3 regions of the Pseudarthrobacter humi genome follow, and region 1 is predicted to be linked to each of the others. Evidence: riboswitches for the same ligand, from Rfam matches in the RefSeq annotation. Region 1 holds a riboswitch; each other region holds the start of a gene.

Region 1 (6,042 bases):
CAGCGGCCGCTGGCCTTGACCCGGGCGGCGCGTTCCAGCGCGGCGGGGGAGAAGAGACCCAGCCACAGGCCACCATCGGAGGCGAAGTTCTTCTGCGGGGCGAAGTAGTAGACATCGGCCTCGGAGACGTCCACGTCCAGGCCGCCGGCTGCGGAGGTAGCGTCCACCAGGACCAGGGAACCGGCGTCGGCGCCCGCGACGCGCTTGACCGGAGCCGCGACACCCGTGGAGGTTTCGTTCTGCGGCCAGGCGTACACATCCACGCCAGCCTCGGCGGCCGATACCGGACGGGTGCCGGGCTCGGACTTGATGATGGAGGAGGCGTCCAGGAACGGTGCCTTGTTGGTGGCTGAGGCGAACTTCGAGCCGAACTCGCCGAAGGACAGGTGCTGGGCCTTCTTTTCCACCAGGCCGAAGCTGGCGACGTCCCAGAATGCGGTGGAGCCGCCGACGCCGAGGACCACTTCGTAGCCTTCGGGGGCGCGGAAGAACTGGCTGAGGCCTTCACGGACGGAGCCCACGAGGTTCTTGACCGGAGCCTGGCGGTGGGAGGTGCCCAGGATGGTCTTGGACGCCGCTGAGAGCGCTTCGAGCTGCTCCGGCCTGACCTTGGAGGGTCCTGCGCCGAACCGTCCATCCTTTGGCAGGAGGTCGGCGGGAATAGTGATGCTGGTTTCGCTCACGGGGGCTCCAATTTCGGCATGGACGTGGCTCACGTCCGGGCGGTGGGGTGGCCGGTAGTCGGCGGTGACTGCATAAGGACCTTCTTTATTCTGCCTGAACCCTCGATTGGGCGGGGAACCGGGGCCGTCATAGTCCGGCCAATGAGACCGTTTGCCCCCGCCCGAGCATTATCCAGACAAATTCAAAATAGGCTAAGCTTTTTAGCGGACCTCGCCGCTGAGCGGGACGCGATACGGTGGGACAACGCAAGGTACTGCGCTCGAGGAGCTGAGCTGGATGACGGATCTGATCGATACTACGGAGATGTATCTTCGGACCATTTTGGAGCTTGAAGAAGAGAACATCGTGGCTCTTCGCGCACGCATCGCCGAACGGCTGCGGCATTCCGGACCCACGGTGTCCCAAACCATCGGCCGGATGGAGCGCGACGGACTGGTTGTGGTCTCCGGAGACCGTCACCTGGAGTTGACCGAGGCCGGGCGGAAACGCGCTACGGAAGTGATGCGCAAGCACCGGCTGGCGGAACGGCTCCTGGCGGATGTGATTGGCCTGGACTGGGCCTATGTCCACGATGAAGCGTGCCGCTGGGAGCATGTGATGAGCGAACGCGTTGAGCAGCGCATCTACGAATTGCTCAACCACCCCACGGATTCTCCCTACGGCAACCCCATCCCCGGGCTGGCCGCCCTGGGCGGGCCGGCGCCCGCGCTGCCGGACGCCACTGTGATTAATCTCCTTGATGCGATGCAGGGCTACGGGCCGGCGTCGAACGTGACAGTCAGCCGGCTGGCTGAGCCCATCCAGGTGGAACCTGAGCTGCTGGTCCAGCTGGATGAAGGCGGGATCAGGCCCGGTGCCACGGTGTCCCTGGAGCGCGTAGGGGAGTACATCTCCGTGCGGGTTCCGGGAATCGAAGGGGCGCTCGAGTTGCCACCGGAAGTGGCATCCCACGTCTTCGTTTCCGTCAGTTGACGGGTAGGCGGTCCGCCGCGAGGAGCCGCGCCGTAGCCCAGCGACGCAAGGTTCCGCAAAGATAACGGAATTGTTACTGTCCAAGTTAATCACCTATAGTTGAACCTCAGCGTCGATACAAAAGCGTTACCTGATCTGGAGCCGAGCTCTGCCAGCGGATCAGGTGCATCAGTCACCAACTGGCAGAGGCGGGGGAACCACAACCGGTAGTCGTAAGACTGCCTTGGGGTTAAGTCCGTCAGCAGCAAGCCTCTTCCAGCGAAGGATCCTCACGGGATATCCCTGCGCCAAAGTGCTTGTCACGGCGGACCGGGTCTATGAACTCTCTGACCCGAATCCGACAGCTAACTTCGCAGGCTACCCAGAGAGGAACATTCTTGACCACGCAATACTCCAGGGGCCGCCGTCGCGCGGCGGGTCCCGTCTCGGCGCCCAGGGTGGCCGAGGATCTCACCGCGGAGAGGCCCCGCGACCCGCAGCGGGAAGCCCGCCGCCGCCGGGGGCCCTTCCGGCAGATGACGGATTTCGCCGCCGCCAGTGGCCTCGGCCAGAAGGCCGGCATCGCCTTGGCAGCAACAGGCCTGGCTCTCACCGTAACGGTTCCTGTGACGGGCCCCGTGATGGCCACTCCGGCACCCGGCCAGGCTGCATCAGCCGTTTCCGCTGCTCCGCAGCCCGAAGTGACCGCGGAAGCCGCCGCCCAAATTGATTTCAGCCGTTCGTCCGTGGTGACCCAGGGTGATCCCGACGGCAAGCTGAAGCAGCTGTTGAGCGCCCAGTCCGCGGGATCCATTACCCGCGCCGCCTCTGCCGGAAGCCTTGGCTCGCCGCTGGCCCAGCTGATTACGGCCTCACCCTTCGGGTTCCGGGTCAGCCCGATTACCGGCGGCTCCGGCGACTTCCACCGTGGCCAGGACTTCGTGGCACAGTGCGGAACCTCTGTCCTGGCCGCTGCCAGCGGTACCGTCACCTTCGTTGGCTGGCACCAGTACGGCGGCGGCAACCGCGTGGTGGTGGATCACGGCAATGGCCTTGAAACCACCTACAACCACCTCTCCTCAGCCAGCGTCAAGGTAGGCCAGACCGTCAGCCGCGGCGATGTTGTTGCCCTCAGCGGTACCACGGGCGCGTCCACGGGCTGCCACCTCCACTTCGAGGTCCAGGTCAATGGCGAAGTCGTTGACCCCACCGGCTGGCTCTGACCCAAATGATGGCCAACTCTCGAATCGCAGCGACGTGCCGTGACCTGAATGTGACATTGGCTCGGAACTCCTGTAACGTCTAAAGCGCGTCAACTTTTCCGAAGTTGACGTTCTTGAGTGGATTGCCTAGCTCTGCCACCGCTCAAGGTCCGTTCGCATGACATCGTCTGGCAGGGGCGGGGGAACCAATTTTGGTCTTCGATTCTGAGGGCCTTGGGGTTAAGTCGCAAAGCTTCCACTGTGAAGCAGCGCGGCCGGGTGACTCCCATCCGAATCCGACAGCTCACCTCGCAGGCATTGGGAGAGGCTACCTTCGTGTCTTCACGCCATACTTCTGCGCGTCACCGCGCACAACCGGTTCGCACTAACCCCTTGGGCTCCGTGTCCAAGGCCGTCAGTGCCAATGCCGGGACCGTAGGTCGCCAGGCTGCTGTTATTGCAGCTGCATCAGGTCTGATCCTGAGCATGGGGCTTCCGGCCAACGCCGCGGATTCCACCGCAGGCGTTTCCGCCTCTACCGAGTCCGGTTCCGCGCAGACGGCACTTGCCGTAACTGCCGCGCCCACGGCTACCGTTTCCTTCGAACGCCCCGTCATCAGGACGACGCCGGCGCCGAAGGTTGAGAGGGTCCGTGCGCAGTCCACGGCCTCCGAAACCGGGGCCCAGGGTGCAACCGAGGCTGCGGCCTCCAAGCTCGCCGACACTGTCTCCTCTGCTGCCGCTTCGGGTCTGGCAGCACTTGCCTACACCGGCATCGGTAACCCCTACCTCTGGGGCGGCACCACTCCCAATGGCTGGGACTGCTCCGGCTTCACGCAGTGGGTCTACGCCCAGGCCGGCATCAGCATTCCCCGCACCAATGCCTGGACGGCCATGCGGCCCACCGCCACACCGGCCCCCGGCGACCTGGTCATGCAGAATGGCGGCGCCCACGTTGGCATTTACGTCGGCAACGGCATGATGATCAGCGCACTGAACCCGTCACAGGGCACGCTGCTCCACTCGGTGGCTTCCACGGGCAGCGGATCCTTCTTCACGCTGGCCCCGTAGTTCCTGCAATCCAGCAGTTCCTGCAGCCCCGTGCTGCCGGAGCCGTTCTTCGCTGGAGCCTTTCGCTAAATCCCCGTTCGGGACGTGCCGGCGTACCCCCAAGATGCCGGCGCGTCCAAAGCCCTCAGGCTGCCCACGCGGTCCTGAGGAAAACGAAAGAGAGAAAATTAATGACTACACGTGCAACTGTTGCACGGCACCGCGCCGAGGTCACCAAGACCAACTCGCTGGCTGTCATTGCCAAGGCTGTCGGCGACAACGCCGGCGGCATGGGCCGCCAGGCTGCGGTTATCGCTGCTGCTTCCGGCCTCGTCCTGACCAGTGGTATCGCTGCGAACGCGGCCGACACCGGCGTCCAGCGTGAAGCTGCGTCCGCTTCGAACCTTGAGGCTGAGGTTTCCGCCCCGGCCATCATTTCGGCTGCTTCCACCATTGCCATCTCCTACGAGAAGCCTGCAGTGACCACCACGCCGGCTCCCGTTGAGGCTCCCGCGCCTGTTGTTGAAGCTCCGGCTCCGGCCAAGGCCGCGGCAACCATCAAGGTAGCGTCGGCAACTCCGGCTGCTCCCTCGGCTCCGGTCGCCGCCAGCGGCAAGGGTGCTGCCATCCTGTCCGCTGCTTACGCACAGCTCGGCGTCAACCAGGACTGCACCATGCTTGTGACCAACTCCCTGGCTGCCGTGGGCATCAACTACCACGGCTGGCCCGCCGGCTACCTGTCCCTGGGCAAGACCGTGAGCGCCGCCGAGGCCCAGCCCGGCGACCTGATCTACTACGCCGACGGCGGCGCGGGCGTGGCCCACATTGCCGTATACGCCGGCAACGGCCAGGCGGTCCACGGCGGTTACAACGGCAACCAGACCGTAGTATTCAGCGCCAACGTTGGCTCAGGACCGGTCTTCATCCGCGTGTCCTAGCAGCTGCTTGAGTGTTCAAAGGACCCCCGCCTCACGGCGGGGGTCCTTTGCTGTCTACGGACTGACGCCTTAACCGGACGGGCGCCTGGGCCCGACACGTGATCCCGGATACTTCTGCGATTAGCTGATCCCGGGATTCTTTGTTTACTCTTGTGGTGTCGATCCATAGCCCGGATATGCCGGGGGCAGCCGGCCCTCGTGCCCCTGACGGGTGCGGCCACAAAGAGGTACGTGCATGCGCACTCTCGTTCTGAATGCTGGATATGAACCGCTGGCGGTAGTCACCTTCCGCCGGGCGCTGGTGCTTGTGCTCACGGGCAAGGCCAGTGTCATTGCCGAGGGCGATGACCCCGTGGTGGGACCGCAGGAGATCCTGGGCCGACCGTCCGTGATTCTCCTGAACCGCTACATCCGCCCCAGATACAACCAGAGCACCGCAGTCAGCCGCCGCGGAGTCCTGCGGCGGGACGGCCACCGCTGTGCGTATTGCGGCAAAGGTGCCCACACCATCGACCATGTGCAGCCCAAATCACGCGGCGGCGCCGACTCCTGGGAGAACCTGGTGGCCGCGTGCCTCCGGTGCAACAACACCAAGGGCGACCACACGCCGGCGGAAATGGGCTGGAAGCTGAGGTTTGATCCGGAACCGCCGCATGGCACCATCTGGCAGATCAAGGAACTTGAGAAGCCCACTCCGGCCTGGGATCCGTTCCTGCTGCCTGAGCGGGCTGCCTGAGCCGGCCGCGTGAGCGGGCCACCGTGTCCCGGTCCGCACCCTCAGTTCCAGCCCCGCGCAGTATTCCAGCCCGCGCGGTTAAGCTGGGAGGGTGGACGCTGACCCCCTCGACTTCGATGCCGTCATCCTCGCCGGCGGCCGTTCGTCGCGGCTCGGTGGCGTACCCAAGCAGAGTCTGACGTACGACGGCGACTCCCTGTTGCGCCGCGCCGCCGCTGCTGCGAGCGGAGCCCGGGCCGGCGTCGTGGTTGGTCCGGACGCCGGGGAGGTGCCGGCCGGCGAGGTCCCTGCCGGATTTCTCCGCTGCCGCGAAGAACCCCCCTTTAGTGGACCGGCGGCCGCCATCGCGGCCGGGCTCGCGGCCCTGTCCGCCGCGGGTGGCAGCCGCCCCGGGCTGACGCTGGTGCTGGCCTGCGACATGCCCAACGTGGAGCAGGCGGTGGCGGCGCTGAAGGCTACTTTGCGTGCGCGAAAACCCACG
Region 2 (6,042 bases), on a different contig from region 1:
CGGAACCCAGCACGGCGCCGTTGGGCCCAATCACCACGGCGCCGATCGGCACGTCCTCGGTGGCCAGCGCACGCCGGGCTTCGTCCAGGGCAAGACCCATCCATTCGAGGTGGTTCTTTTCTGCTGCGACCATGGCTCAATGATAGTTTCGAAGGATATCCAGCCTGCAAAGCATTAACGCCGGGGAGGCATAGTGGACACGTTCAGGGACCGTCTGGGCCAATGGTTCAAACCGTACGCCGCGCTGTGGATCACCATGCTGGTTGGCGGTGCCCTGGTGGTCACCATGGCGCTCCTGGGTGCCGAGGTCTACAACAACGTGGTGGACGAGGAGGGCCTGGCGTCCCTGGACCTGCCCGCACTGGAGCTCTCGCAGGACATGCGGAACCCCGCGCTGTCCGCCGGAGTAACGGCTTTCACCAACATTGGCGGCGGCATCGGCATGCCCATCCTGGCCAGCATCCTTACGGGCTGGCTCACGTTCCTGAGCCGGACCTGGCGGCCCATCATCCTTGTGGGCGGCGCCGCGGCCGTCTCCACGCTGGCCACCACGGTGGGCAAGCGGCTGGTGGGCCGCACCCGCCCGGACCACGCCGAAGCTGTCCCGCCCTACGAAACCTCGCCGTCCTTCCCCAGCGGCCACACCCTGAACACGACGGTGGTGATCGGTGTGCTGGTGTACGTCATGTGCCTCCAGTTCGACGTGCTCTGGGCGCGCATCACGGCCATCACCGCCGGCGTGATCTTCATCATCGCCATGGGCCTGAGCAGGGTGTTCCTGGGCCACCACTGGCTGACCGATGTGATGGCCGGCTGGTTCCTCGGCCTTGCCTGGGTGGGCATGGTGATCCTGGCGCACCGGCTGTTCCACGTGCTGCGGAAACGCGAGCACGCGGGCCCGGCACCCACGTTCGAACACCCCGCCCTGCGGGACGATCCGTCGGGCTGATTCCCGGCCGGACGCTGCCCGCGCGGGTGATAGTTTTGACGCATGCGCACTCTCGTTGTGGACCACCCGCTGGTCGCCCATAAGCTCACCGTCCTGCGGGACAAGAACACTCCGTCACCGGTCTTCCGGCAGTTGACGGAAGAGCTGGTGACCCTCCTGGCCTACGAAGCCACCCGTGAGGTCCGCACCCAGCCGGTCACCATCGAGACGCCCGTCAGCACCACAGTGGGCACCGCTTTCACCAAGCCCACACCTCTGGTGGTTCCCATCCTGCGCGCCGGGCTCGGCATGCTCGAGGGCATGACCAAGCTGGTCCCCACCGCTGAGGTGGGCTTCCTGGGCATGGCCCGCGATGAGGAAACCCTTGACATCATCACCTACGCGGAGCGGCTCCCGGAAAACCTGACGGACCGGCAGATTTTTGTGCTGGATCCGATGCTTGCCACCGGCGGAACCCTGCGCGAAGCCATCAAGTTCCTGTTCAAGCGCGGCGCCTCCGACGTCACGTGCATTTGCCTCCTGGCCGCGCCGGAAGGCCTGGCCAAACTCGAAGAGGAACTGGCCGAGGCCAACGTGACCATCGTGCTGGCCTCCATTGACGAACGGCTCGACGAGAAGTCCTACATCGTTCCCGGGCTCGGCGACGCCGGCGACCGCCTGTACGGCATCGCCGGCTGATTCGGGGCTACTTCGGATTTCAAGTCTTCCGCTTTCCTGCCGCCGCCGTTAGCCTGTGGCGCATGGACTGGAAACTTGAACTCGTTTTTGTGCCAGTGTCCGACGTGGACCGCGCCAAGGATTTCTACGTCAACAAGGTTGGCTTCAACCCGGATTTCGACGAGCGGCCCATGGATGGCGTCCGCTTCGTCCAGCTGACCCCGCCGGGATCAGCCTGCTCCATTTGTATTGGCGAGGGCCTCAATGACGCCCCTCCGGGCACGGCCCCAAGCCTGCAGATGGTGGTCAGCGACATCCAGGCTGCCCACGACCACCTCAAGGGCAACGGTGTGGAGGTCAGCGACATAGACATCCAGGACTGGGGGCACTTCGTCTACTTCGCGGATCCCGACGGCAACAAGTGGGCGGTGCAGCACATCCCGGGCCGTTAAGCCTAAGGGCGTGGCGCGTGGGGGTCGCGACGCCTAAGGCAAAATAGGCAGCATGAACTTCCCCACACCTGCCGCCACACGAACCCTGACCTGCCGGGCCGTCCTTTTCGATATGGACGGCACATTGGTGGACTCCACAGCAGTAGTGGAGGACGTCTGGGCAGAATTCGCGGCCCGGTACGGCCTGGACATCGCCGAAATCCTGCGCACTTCGCACGGCGTCCAGGCTGCCGATACCGTACGCCGGTTCGCGCCGGGGGGAGCGGACATCGCGGCGCTCACCGAGGAACTGGGCGGGATGGAACGGGTGCGGACGGCCGGTATCATCGCGTTGCCGGGGGCTGCCGACCTGCTTCGCAGCCTGCCGGCCCAGGCAGTGGCGCTGGTGACTTCAGCGGACAGGACCCTGGCGGACATCCGCATGGACGCTGCTGGGCTGGCCATGCCTGCCACGGCCGTGACGGCGGACCTGGTCACGCGGGGCAAGCCTCACCCGGAGGGCTATCTGATGGCCGCCGGTCTGCTGGGCGTCAATCCGGAGGACGCTGTCGTGTTCGAGGATGCGCCCGCCGGAATCGCGGCAGGCGTTGCCGCGGGTATCCGGACGGTGGCCGTGGGTCCCAATGCGGGCGAGTTGCCGGCGGGCGTACTCCACATCCCCGACTACAGCGCCGTGACCGTCTCCGTGGAACCGGACGCCGCGGGACGGCAGATCATTTCGTTTCGGCTTTGAGGCCGGCGCCGCTTGGTCGGCCTAGTACCAGTTGTGCGACAGGTGGAAGTTCAGCGCGCCGCAGGGTGACTGGTAGCGCTCCTGGATGTAGTTCAGGCCCCAGTTGATCTGCGTGCGGTAGTTGGTGACGTAGTCAGCGCCGGCGCTAGCCATCTTCTCAGCAGGCAATGACTGGACGATTCCGTACGCGCCGCTGCTGGGGTTGGTGGCCGTGGTGGTCCAGTCGGATTCCTTGGTCCACAGCGTCTGCAGGCACTGCATCTGGTCTGCGGACCAGCCGTACGTGGCCAGCTGGCCGGCGGCGTAGGCCTGGGCTCCTGCGGGGTCGTTGACGGCCACAACCGGTGCAGGTTCCGGAGCCGGAGCGGGCTCCGGGGCCGGGGCAGGTGCCGGTTCGGCGGCCTGGGGCGCGACGTTGATCTCGGCCGGCGCAGCTTCCGGGGAGGCCGGGGCCTGGATCTCAGCTGTCTCGAAGCTCAGCTTCGACTGGGCGCTGGCTTGTTCGGCGGCCTGGTCGGCGCTGGCCGCGATCGAGGCAGACTCGGAAGCGTGTGCCGCGGCGCTGACGCCGACAAGCAGGGCGCACGCCGTCGCGAACACCGCGACGCGCTGGCCCACGGAGGGAATCCGGGCCGCCCTGGACAATGGGGACATAGCTGCACCGAAGCGGGTCTGCTTGCGGTGGCTGTGGGACTTTGTGTCGCCCTGCGGGCGCGTTTGTACCTTGAATTCAGACATGATGGATCGCCTCTCACACCTGCGGAGTTAGCTGTCGGGTTCGGATGAGGGCATCCGGCCACACGGCACAAACACGTGTTGGCTTAACCCCAGAGGGCACTTGGTGCCCGGGACGGTGGGTCCCCCGCCTCTGCCTCTGAAAACGGAATCCGGGAAGCGGCAGAGCTTGGCGTCATCCGGATATGCGGCCCGAACGGGAACCACACGTCATCGACGCTACAGGAGCTGGACGCTTAAGTCACATTTTGGTAACGGGAATCACGACGGCGGTGTGTCACCTTGCTGGGCTCGGGCGTCAGTGGATCGCGCCAGCGCGCCGGCAGGGAAGAGTAACGCGAACTCCGTCCGTCCGGCCCGCGATGTCACTTCCACGCTCCCGCCGTGGGCCTCCATGATCGACTGGACAATGGACAGGCCCAAGCCGCTAGTGCCCTCGGACGCCCCGGCGCCCGAGGCCGGCGCCGTACCCTTGCGCGCCGCGTCTGCGCGGGCAAACCGGGAGAATACATGGTCCACGAAGTCCGCAGGGATGCCGCCGCCGTCGTCCGTTACAGTCACCGCTGCGCCGCCATTGGCAGACTTCGTGACAGCGGTGACTACGGTGGTCCCGGGCGGCGTGTGCTTGCGCGCATTGGAGAGCAGGTTGACAAGCACCTGACGCAGTTGGGACGCATCACCCGTGACGGCGAGCGGCTCGTCGGGCAGTTCAAGGCGCCAGTGGTGGTCCGGGGCGATGACCTTCTCGTCACTGACTGTTTCGATCACGAGTTGTGTGAGGTCTACTTCGCTGAGCTTCAGGGGCTGGCCCTCATCGAGCCGGGCGAGCAGCAGCAGATCCTCCACCAGGGTGGTCATGCGTTCGGACTGGCTTTGGACCCGGGCCAGGGATTTCCGGCCGTCCGGCGTGAAGTCCTCGGTCATCCGCATCAGCTCCGTGTACCCGCGGATGGCGGTCAGCGGGGTGCGCAGCTCATGGGAAGCGTCAGCTACGAACTGCCGCACCTTGGTCTCGCTCCGCTGCCGCGCCTCGAGTGCGTTAGCCACGTTGTCCAGCATCAGATTGAGGGCATGCCCTACGCTGCCCACTTCGGTTCCGGGGTTGGAGTTCGACGGCGGGACGCGCACCGCGAGGGCCACCTCGCCCGCGTCCAGCGGGAGCCGGGCCACCCGCGTTGCCACCTCCGAAAGCTGCTCCAGCGGCTTCATGGTGCGCCGGATCAACACGGTTCCTGCCAGTCCAATTAGCGCCAGGCCGCCCAGGGAAACGAACACAAAGGTCCACACCAGCGACGCCAACGTGCTTTCCTTGGCGGCAAGCGGAAGGCCCGTGACAAGGACATCGCCGTAGCCGGTTTGCACGGCCACAATCCGGTAGTCCCCGTTTGACAGCGAACGGTTCACGGGGATGCCGTTCTGCGTCAGCGCCAGTAGGGTCTGCTTGTCCTCGGCGCTGAGGGGTAGGCGTGTGGTGTCCGAGTCCAGGAAACCGCCACTGGGGATCTGGCCGTCCAGGATCCGCGCATTCAGTGTTCCGACACTCTGCCCGCGGGAGTCAAGCGGGTCCGGCCTGCCGTTGAATCCGCCCAGGGGCGGGCGGCCCGGATCATTCGAGCGTTTGGCGGCCTGGCTCAGCTGTTCATCCAGCTGCCCCGTGAGAAAAGAATCCATGGAGGCGTAACTGAACAGCCCCACGGCGCCGCAGATGGCCACCAGCAGGGCCATGGCCAACAGGATCAGGCGCGTGCGCAGATGCCAGGTGTCCGGTTTGAGCCAGCTCCGCGATGGTGCTGGGGTTGCTCGCGGCGAGGACATGGAGCTGCTACTCAGCTGGCTTGATGACGTAGCCGGCGCCCCGCACGGTATGGATCATGGGCGGGTGCACTGCATCGACTTTCTTGCGCAGGTAGGAGATGTAGAGCTCCACAATGTTGGCCTGGCCGCCGAAGTCATAGTTCCATACGCGGTCCAGGATCTGGGCTTTGCTGATGACGCGTTTGGGGTTCTCCATGAGGTACCGGAGCAGCTCGAACTGGGTGGCGGTGAGCTGGAGGGCGTCGCCCGCACGGGTCACTTCGCGGGTGTCGATGTTGAGGACAAGATCGCCCACCACAAGTTCGGCAGTGTCCATCGCGGCAACGCCGGAGCGCTGCACCAGCCGGTGCAGCCGGAGCAGGACCTCTTCCATGCTGAACGGTTTGGTCACGTAGTCGTCCCCGCCGGCCGCCAGGCCCACGATCCTGTCCTGGACGGCGTCCTTGGCGGTCAGGAAAAGCGCAGGTACCTCGGGCGCGAAGGCGCGGATCCTGCCCAGCAGCTCAACGCCGTCGAACCCTGGCAGCATCACGTCCAGCACCAGGACGTCCGGGCGGAACTCCTTGGCAAGCTTGACGGCCTCGGGGCCGTCCGAAGCCACGGCAACGGACCAGCCAGCCATGCGCAGCCCCATGCTCATGAGCTCGGAAAGGCTGGGTTCGTCGTCAACCACCAGGGCGCGGATGGGGGAGCCGTCCGGG
Region 3 (6,042 bases), on a different contig from region 1:
AGCTTGAAAAATTTGAACGGTACCTGATCGAGGAATTCTTCGACGACTACCGCGCCGGCGCAATGACGCACCGCACCTTCACCCGCCGGGTCGCATTCATCATGGGAAGCATGGCGGCGGCATCGGGCGCGATGCTGCTTGTCGGATGCACACCCGAGGAAGTCCCGCGCAGCACCGACCCCATGCCCACACCCACGCCGTCATCGTCGACGGCGGGAACCGGCACCGCTTCTGCCGGTGCAGTTCCGGGGGCCAAGAGTCCGCTCTCCGTCCCGGAGGGCGCCGCGGGGCTGACGACGGCGACCGTGCGGTTCGCGGCCGACGGAACCGATATCAGTGGGTACCTCGCCCGGCCCGGATCCGGAGCAGCCGGCCCGGCGGTGCTGGTCTGCCACGAGAACCGCGGCCTGACCCCGCACATCCAGGACGTTGCCCGCCGCTTTGCCAAAGCCGGGTACGCGGCGCTGGCCCTTGACCTGCTCAGCCGGGAGGGCGGCACCGCCAGCCTTGACTCCGACGCCGTGTCGGGTGCACTGACCCGAGCCGGGGCACAGCGCCATGTTGCTGACTTCGCCGCTGCCTTTGACTACCTTCGGGCCCAGGACTTCGTGGACTCCGGACGCATCGCCATGAACGGGTACTGCTTCGGCGGCGGCATCACCTGGCAGGCGGCGACCGAGCTGGCCGGACTGAAGGCCATCGCTGCGTTCTATGGTCCGGCGCCGGACCTGAACAAGGTGCCGGCCATCGAGGCGGCGGCGTTCGGCGTGTATGCAGAACGCGACCAGCGGATCACCGGTGCCATGCCGGCCCTCCGCGATGCCCTGGACGCCACTACGGTGACGCACCAGCTCAACGTTTACCCCGGCGTCGACCATGCCTTCCACAACGACACCGGCGAGCGCTACAACGAAACCCAGGCCACGGCCGCCTGGAATGACACCCTCACCTGGTTCGGACAGCATGTCTGAGCAGCACGTCTGATCCGCCGCGGTCTGGGCTGTCCTGCCGCGGGTAGTCTTGAAGCATGAGCACCGCAATCCCACTAACGCTCACCTTCGGCGGGCGTTTCGCCCGCGAACTCGAGGAGCTGGCGGTTCCCTGGCAGGCGGAGGAAGCACCTGACCCGCAGCTGCTGGTCCTGAACGAGCCGTTGGCCGGCGAACTGGGCTTCGACCCGGCCTGGCTGCGGACGCCCGAGGGGACGCGGCTGCTCATCGGCAACCAGATTCCTGAAGGTGCCACACCGGTGGCCCAGGCCTATGCCGGCCACCAGTTCGGCGGCTACTCACCCCTGCTCGGCGACGGGCGGGCCCTCCTGCTGGGGGAGGTCACGGACATCCACGGGCAGCTGCGGGACATCCACCTCAAGGGCTCCGGCCGGACACCGTTCGCCCGCGCAGGTGACGGTCTCGCCGTCGTCGGTCCCATGCTGCGCGAGTACATCGTCAGCGAAGCCATGCATGCCATGGGCGTCCCCACCACGAGGTCCCTCGCCGTGGTGGCCACGGGCCGTCCCGTCCGCCGCGAAACCATGCTGCCCGGGGCGGTGCTCACCCGGGTGGCGAGCAGCCACCTGCGCGTCGGCAGCTTCCAGTTCGCCCGCGTCAACGGCGAGACGGACCTTCTGCGCCGCCTGGCCGATCACGCCATCAGCCGCCATTACCGGGACGCGGCGCTCGCCGACACGCCCTATCTCGCGTTCTTCGAGGCGGTCATAGCCGCGCAGGCGTCCCTGGTGGCGCAATGGATGCTGGTGGGCTTCGTCCATGGCGTGATGAACACCGACAACATGGCCATCTCCGGGGAGACCATCGACTACGGTCCCTGCGCGTTTATGGACGCCTTCAACCCCGGCGCGGTCTACAGCTCCATCGACGCGGACGGACGCTACGCCTACGCCAACCAGCCGGTCATCGCCGAATGGAACCTCACCCGGCTCGCTGAGGCACTCCTGCCCCTGCTCCATGAAGACCAGGACCAGGCCGTGGCGCTCGCGGTTGAATCCCTCGGCGCCTTCCGCGCCCAGTACAGCGCTGCCTGGTCAGCCGGCATGAAGTCCAAGCTGGGTCTGCGCCCGGACACGCACGACGACGTTGCGTCGCCCCTGGTGGACGGCGTGTTGGCGCTGCTCCAGGAAGGCCGGGTGGATTACACCTCCTTCTTCCGGAGCCTGGCCTCGGCGGCCCGCGGCACCCCGGAAACTGCGCGGTCCATGTTTGCGGACCCTGGCGCCTTCGACGCCTGGTCCGCACGGTGGCTGGCCCTGGCGCCGGACGCGGACCTGATGGACCGGGTCAACCCCGTCTACATCCCCAGGAACCACCTGGTTGAAGAAGCTCTGGACTCGGCTATCGCAGGCGACCTGGACCCCTTCAACCGGTTGGTGGACGTCTTGGCCGATCCGTACACGCAGCGCCCCGGGCTGGAACGCTACGCCGGCCCCGCCCCTGAAGACTTCGGGAGCTACCGGACCTTCTGCGGGACCTGAGCGAACACCAGGGATGGACGACGGCGGCGCGGGGCTGGGTGCCGCCCGCCGCCGTCGAGCATGGTCGGATCACGCTACGCGGACGAAGGACGCTCCGGCCAGCCAGCTGATGGAGTGCACTTCGGTTTTGTAACCGTCCACCCCGCCACTGACAACCTGGCCGTTGCCGGCGTAGACGCCCACGTGGCCGGCCGTGATGACCAGATCCCCTGCGGCAGGTGTGCCCACCACCGGGCCGTACTGGTAGAACTGGCCGGGAGCCAGGTCACCCACGCTCTTACCCACCGAGCGCAGCGCCTTCTCCACCATGGCGGTGCAGTCCTGCTGGATGCCGAGCTGGGAGTTGGCGGAAGCCAGGATGGCCGCGCCGAGCGGGCCGGCCGGAGCCTGGGCCGCCGGTACGGACGTTGAGGCCAGCCGGATGCCGGTGTTGGTGGGGGAGGCCGGCGCCGCCGCGGGAGACGGTGTGGGAGCCGGTGCGGTGTAGCCGGCGCCGGGGATCCGGATCTGGTCGCCGGGGTAGATGATGCTGGTCAGCGAGAGTCCGTTGGCGGCAAGGACGTCGTTGAGCGGGACGCCGTGGGCGGCGGAAATCTGGCCCAGCGTGTCGCCCGAAACGACGGTGTGGACGTTGCCCGCGGCGGGGGCTGCTGCAGCGGAAGTTGAAGCAACAGCGGCCGGAGCCGCTGCCGCCGCACTGGTCTGGACCTGAGTGTTGGCAGTCCCGGAGTTGTCCGGGCCGTGGACGCCGGCCTGAGCCGGGACGCCAATGCTGAACAGCAGGCCGGATGCGGCAACAGCCACCAGGGCCGGCCGGCCAAATGTCAGGGGGTGTGTTTTGGCCGCAGTGGCCAGGCCATTCAGGACGGTAGAGCGGGCAGGAACCGCACGAAGGCGTGCGGCAGCGGAATTCTTGGACACGGTGATAGCCTCTCCCATGCCTGCGGGGTGAGCTGTCGGGTTCGGGTCGGAGATACCCGGCCGGTAGCACCGCCGCGCGGGACGGAGCGATACCGACTTAACCCCAAGGCTTCGAAAAGCCGTGGAAACGTGGTTCCCCCGTCCCTGCCAGCTGGAAAGCGACTGGATCCCGGTCAGCGGCAGGGCTCGGCATACTGGCGGGAATGTCCCGGCTTGAGCCGGGCCACCGCTTGACCATAACTTCCAGCTAGCGGCAATGTCACATTCCGGTAACGGAATGTAGGCGTGAAATCCACCCGCGCTTCATCTCGGATTCCCTCCCTCCCCGGTAACGATGTTGCAGGTCAGGCCCCGTAATCCGTATATGCCCGGTAAGCTCACCAACTATGTCCCGGATTGTTCAAAAAATGCGGCTGCCCGCCCTCGCCGGCCTGCTGGCGGCCGCCCTGGTGGGGTCGGCTGCGCTGCTTCCCTCGCATGCCGCCGACGACGCGCCGCCCGGCGGGTATCCCTCGTGGCAGGACGTGCAGAACGCCAAGCAAAGCGAGGCCGGCAAAGCGGCAGAAGTCACCAGGATCAATGGGCTGCTGGGCGGACTCCAGACTGAAGCAGAGGCGCTGGGCAACGCGGCCGTAGCGTCCGCCGCGGAGTACGCCAAGGCCGAAGCGGCACTTCAGGCCGCCACTTCCACTGTGGACGCACTCACGGCCCAGACGGCACGCGCCGCGGCCGAACTGGGACGGTACAAGAAGGAAATCGGCGCGCTGGCGGCCCAGTCGTACAAGACCGGTGGAACCAACATGGGCTTCTTCGTTGCCCTCGACGCCGTGCAGAACAACAGCATCCAGGGCCTGAATATCGTCCAGATCGTCAGCGATAAGACTGCCGCCCTGGTCAACAAATCCGCAGCCGCCGAACGCATTTCCCGTGCCCTGGCCGATCAGGAGCAGGCGGCCAGGGCCGAGCGCGAGCGCCTGTCCGGCGAAGCCAGAACCAAGCTCGACGCCGCCCAATCCGCCCAGCAGGCCATGTCCCGGCAGATCGCGGAGCAGCAGGAGCACGGCCGGGAACTGACCGCGCAGCTGGCCTCCCTCAAGGGCACCACGGCTGCGGTGGAGGGGGAGTTCCGGCAGGGCCAGGTGGCGTTGGCCGCGTATGAAACGGCGCAGGCCGCCAAGCGTGCCGCGGCGCAGGAACAGGCACGCCAACAGGCGGAAGCGACAGCCAAGGCGGCGGCCCTTGCCGCTGCGCAGAAACCGGCTCCGGCCCCACCTGCTGTACCGGGCGTGCCCGCCCCGCTTCCGGTGCCGAGCCCGACGCCGGTCCCGCCGCCCGTCGTCGTCGTGCCTTCCGTTCCGGGAGGCGCTGTCAACGACCCTGCGGGCGCCAAGAACTACGCAGCCGGGCAGCTCGGCGCCTACGGCTGGGGCCAGAACCAGTTTCCGTGCCTGGCGTCGCTGTGGACCAAGGAGTCGAACTGGCTGACCACTGCCACCAACCCGTACTCGGGCGCATACGGGATCGCCCAGTCGCTGCCGGCCAGCAAGTATGCCAGCGCCGGCAGCGATTGGCTCACGAGCTACCGGACCCAGGTCAATTGGGGTTTGTCCTATATCGCTGACCGCTACGGGTCACCATGCGGAGCGTGGAACCATTCCGTGGCCAACCACTGGTACTGACCAGCCGGAGGATGGCAGCCGCGTCACGTTCCCGGTGCCTTGGCGAATACCGCGGCGCTGAGGAATTCAATGCCGACGAAGGCTTCGTCGCCGTCCACCCAGGCGTCATGTCCGGGTGGAATGGTGTAGGAGTCGCCGGCGCTGATGCTGATCCGCGTGCCATTGGTGGTCTCGACATTGAGTGCCCCGGAAACGCAGTATCCGACGTGGTTGTTCTGGCAGGACTCGGTCTGGACCACCGGCTTGATGCAGTCCGACCAGCGCCAGCCGGGACTGAACGTCAACCGGCCGACCGTGTAGTCGCCCAGGTTGACGACATCCACTTCGGTTTTCTCCGGCCGGCGCTTCTCATCCGGTGTGTTGTGGGACTTGACTGCCAGTTCTGTGACGATGTTGGTAGGCATGGCACGCAGGCTTTCTCTGTTGGTTTTGTGTCCGGCAGCTTTCTGTCCGTGGCTGCCAGACCGCATCCGAAGCGCTTACGCTTGCCAGCATCCTCCCGCCGGCGGCGCTTGTCGAGACCCAAACCACTAGGCTTTTCCCATGCCCGATTTTGAACGGTTCCGGGTCCTGCTGGAAGAAGAGCGCGCCCGGAAACTCGAGCTGCTCCCCGCGCTCCGTGCGGACATCTCCTCGGCGAACGCCGCACGCCAGGATTCCAACATCGATGACGAGCACGACCCCGAGGGTTCCACCATTGCGTTCGAGCTGTCGCAGGCCTCGGCGCTCCTGAAGCAGAGCAGTGCGGGACTTGACCAGGTGGATGCGGCCCTGGCGCGGATTGCGGCGGGCACCTACGGTACATGCGCCGTGTGCGGGGATCCCATTGCAGAGGGGCGGCTCGAAGCCCGTCCGTCGACGCCGTTCTGCATCCTCCACGCCGCCGCCGGCCGGCAGGGACCGTAGCGGCGACGTGAACCCAGATGTCGTGAACTCCAGTGCAGTGAACTC

The links. Region 1 has a riboswitch for cyclic di-AMP ahead of NFC73_RS12340 (C40 family peptidase). Riboswitches for the same ligand answer to the same signal wherever they lie in the genome.
Region 2: another riboswitch for cyclic di-AMP. It lies ahead of NFC73_RS17870 (aggregation-promoting factor C-terminal-like domain-containing protein); the one in region 1 lies ahead of NFC73_RS12340 (C40 family peptidase).
Region 3: another riboswitch for cyclic di-AMP. It lies ahead of NFC73_RS14115 (C40 family peptidase); the one in region 1 lies ahead of NFC73_RS12340 (C40 family peptidase).

What each region holds. Positions count from the first base shown of each region.
Region 1 covers NZ_JANCLV010000007.1:182,118-188,159, reverse strand. Annotated here, with positions in the region: gene serC (phosphoserine transaminase) at 1-683, opposite strand, end outside; gene NFC73_RS12350 (iron-dependent transcriptional repressor DtxR) at 961-1,656, shown strand; cyclic di-AMP (ydaO/yuaA leader) riboswitch at 1,811-2,030, shown strand; gene NFC73_RS12345 (M23 family metallopeptidase) at 2,034-2,858, shown strand; cyclic di-AMP (ydaO/yuaA leader) riboswitch at 3,007-3,169, shown strand; gene NFC73_RS12340 (C40 family peptidase) at 3,240-3,908, shown strand; gene NFC73_RS12335 (NlpC/P60 family protein) at 4,079-4,825, shown strand; gene NFC73_RS12330 (HNH endonuclease) at 5,061-5,561, shown strand; gene mobA (molybdenum cofactor guanylyltransferase) at 5,653-6,042, shown strand, end outside.
Region 2 covers NZ_JANCLV010000016.1:6,813-12,854, forward strand. Annotated here, with positions in the region: gene tadA (tRNA adenosine(34) deaminase TadA) at 1-133, opposite strand, end outside; gene NFC73_RS17850 (phosphatase PAP2 family protein) at 257-949, shown strand; gene upp (uracil phosphoribosyltransferase) at 992-1,627, shown strand; gene NFC73_RS17860 (VOC family protein) at 1,690-2,058, shown strand; gene NFC73_RS17865 (HAD-IA family hydrolase) at 2,111-2,791, shown strand; gene NFC73_RS17870 (aggregation-promoting factor C-terminal-like domain-containing protein) at 2,813-3,529, opposite strand; cyclic di-AMP (ydaO/yuaA leader) riboswitch at 3,535-3,687, opposite strand; gene NFC73_RS17875 (sensor histidine kinase) at 3,788-5,341, opposite strand; gene NFC73_RS17880 (response regulator transcription factor) at 5,349-6,042, opposite strand, start outside.
Region 3 covers NZ_JANCLV010000009.1:126,799-132,840, forward strand. Annotated here, with positions in the region: gene NFC73_RS14105 (dienelactone hydrolase family protein) at 1-971, shown strand, start outside; gene NFC73_RS14110 (protein adenylyltransferase SelO) at 1,028-2,491, shown strand; gene NFC73_RS14115 (C40 family peptidase) at 2,561-3,412, opposite strand; cyclic di-AMP (ydaO/yuaA leader) riboswitch at 3,415-3,583, opposite strand; gene NFC73_RS14120 (aggregation-promoting factor C-terminal-like domain-containing protein) at 3,799-5,091, shown strand; gene NFC73_RS14125 (cupin domain-containing protein) at 5,115-5,495, opposite strand; gene NFC73_RS14130 (TraR/DksA family transcriptional regulator) at 5,635-5,997, shown strand.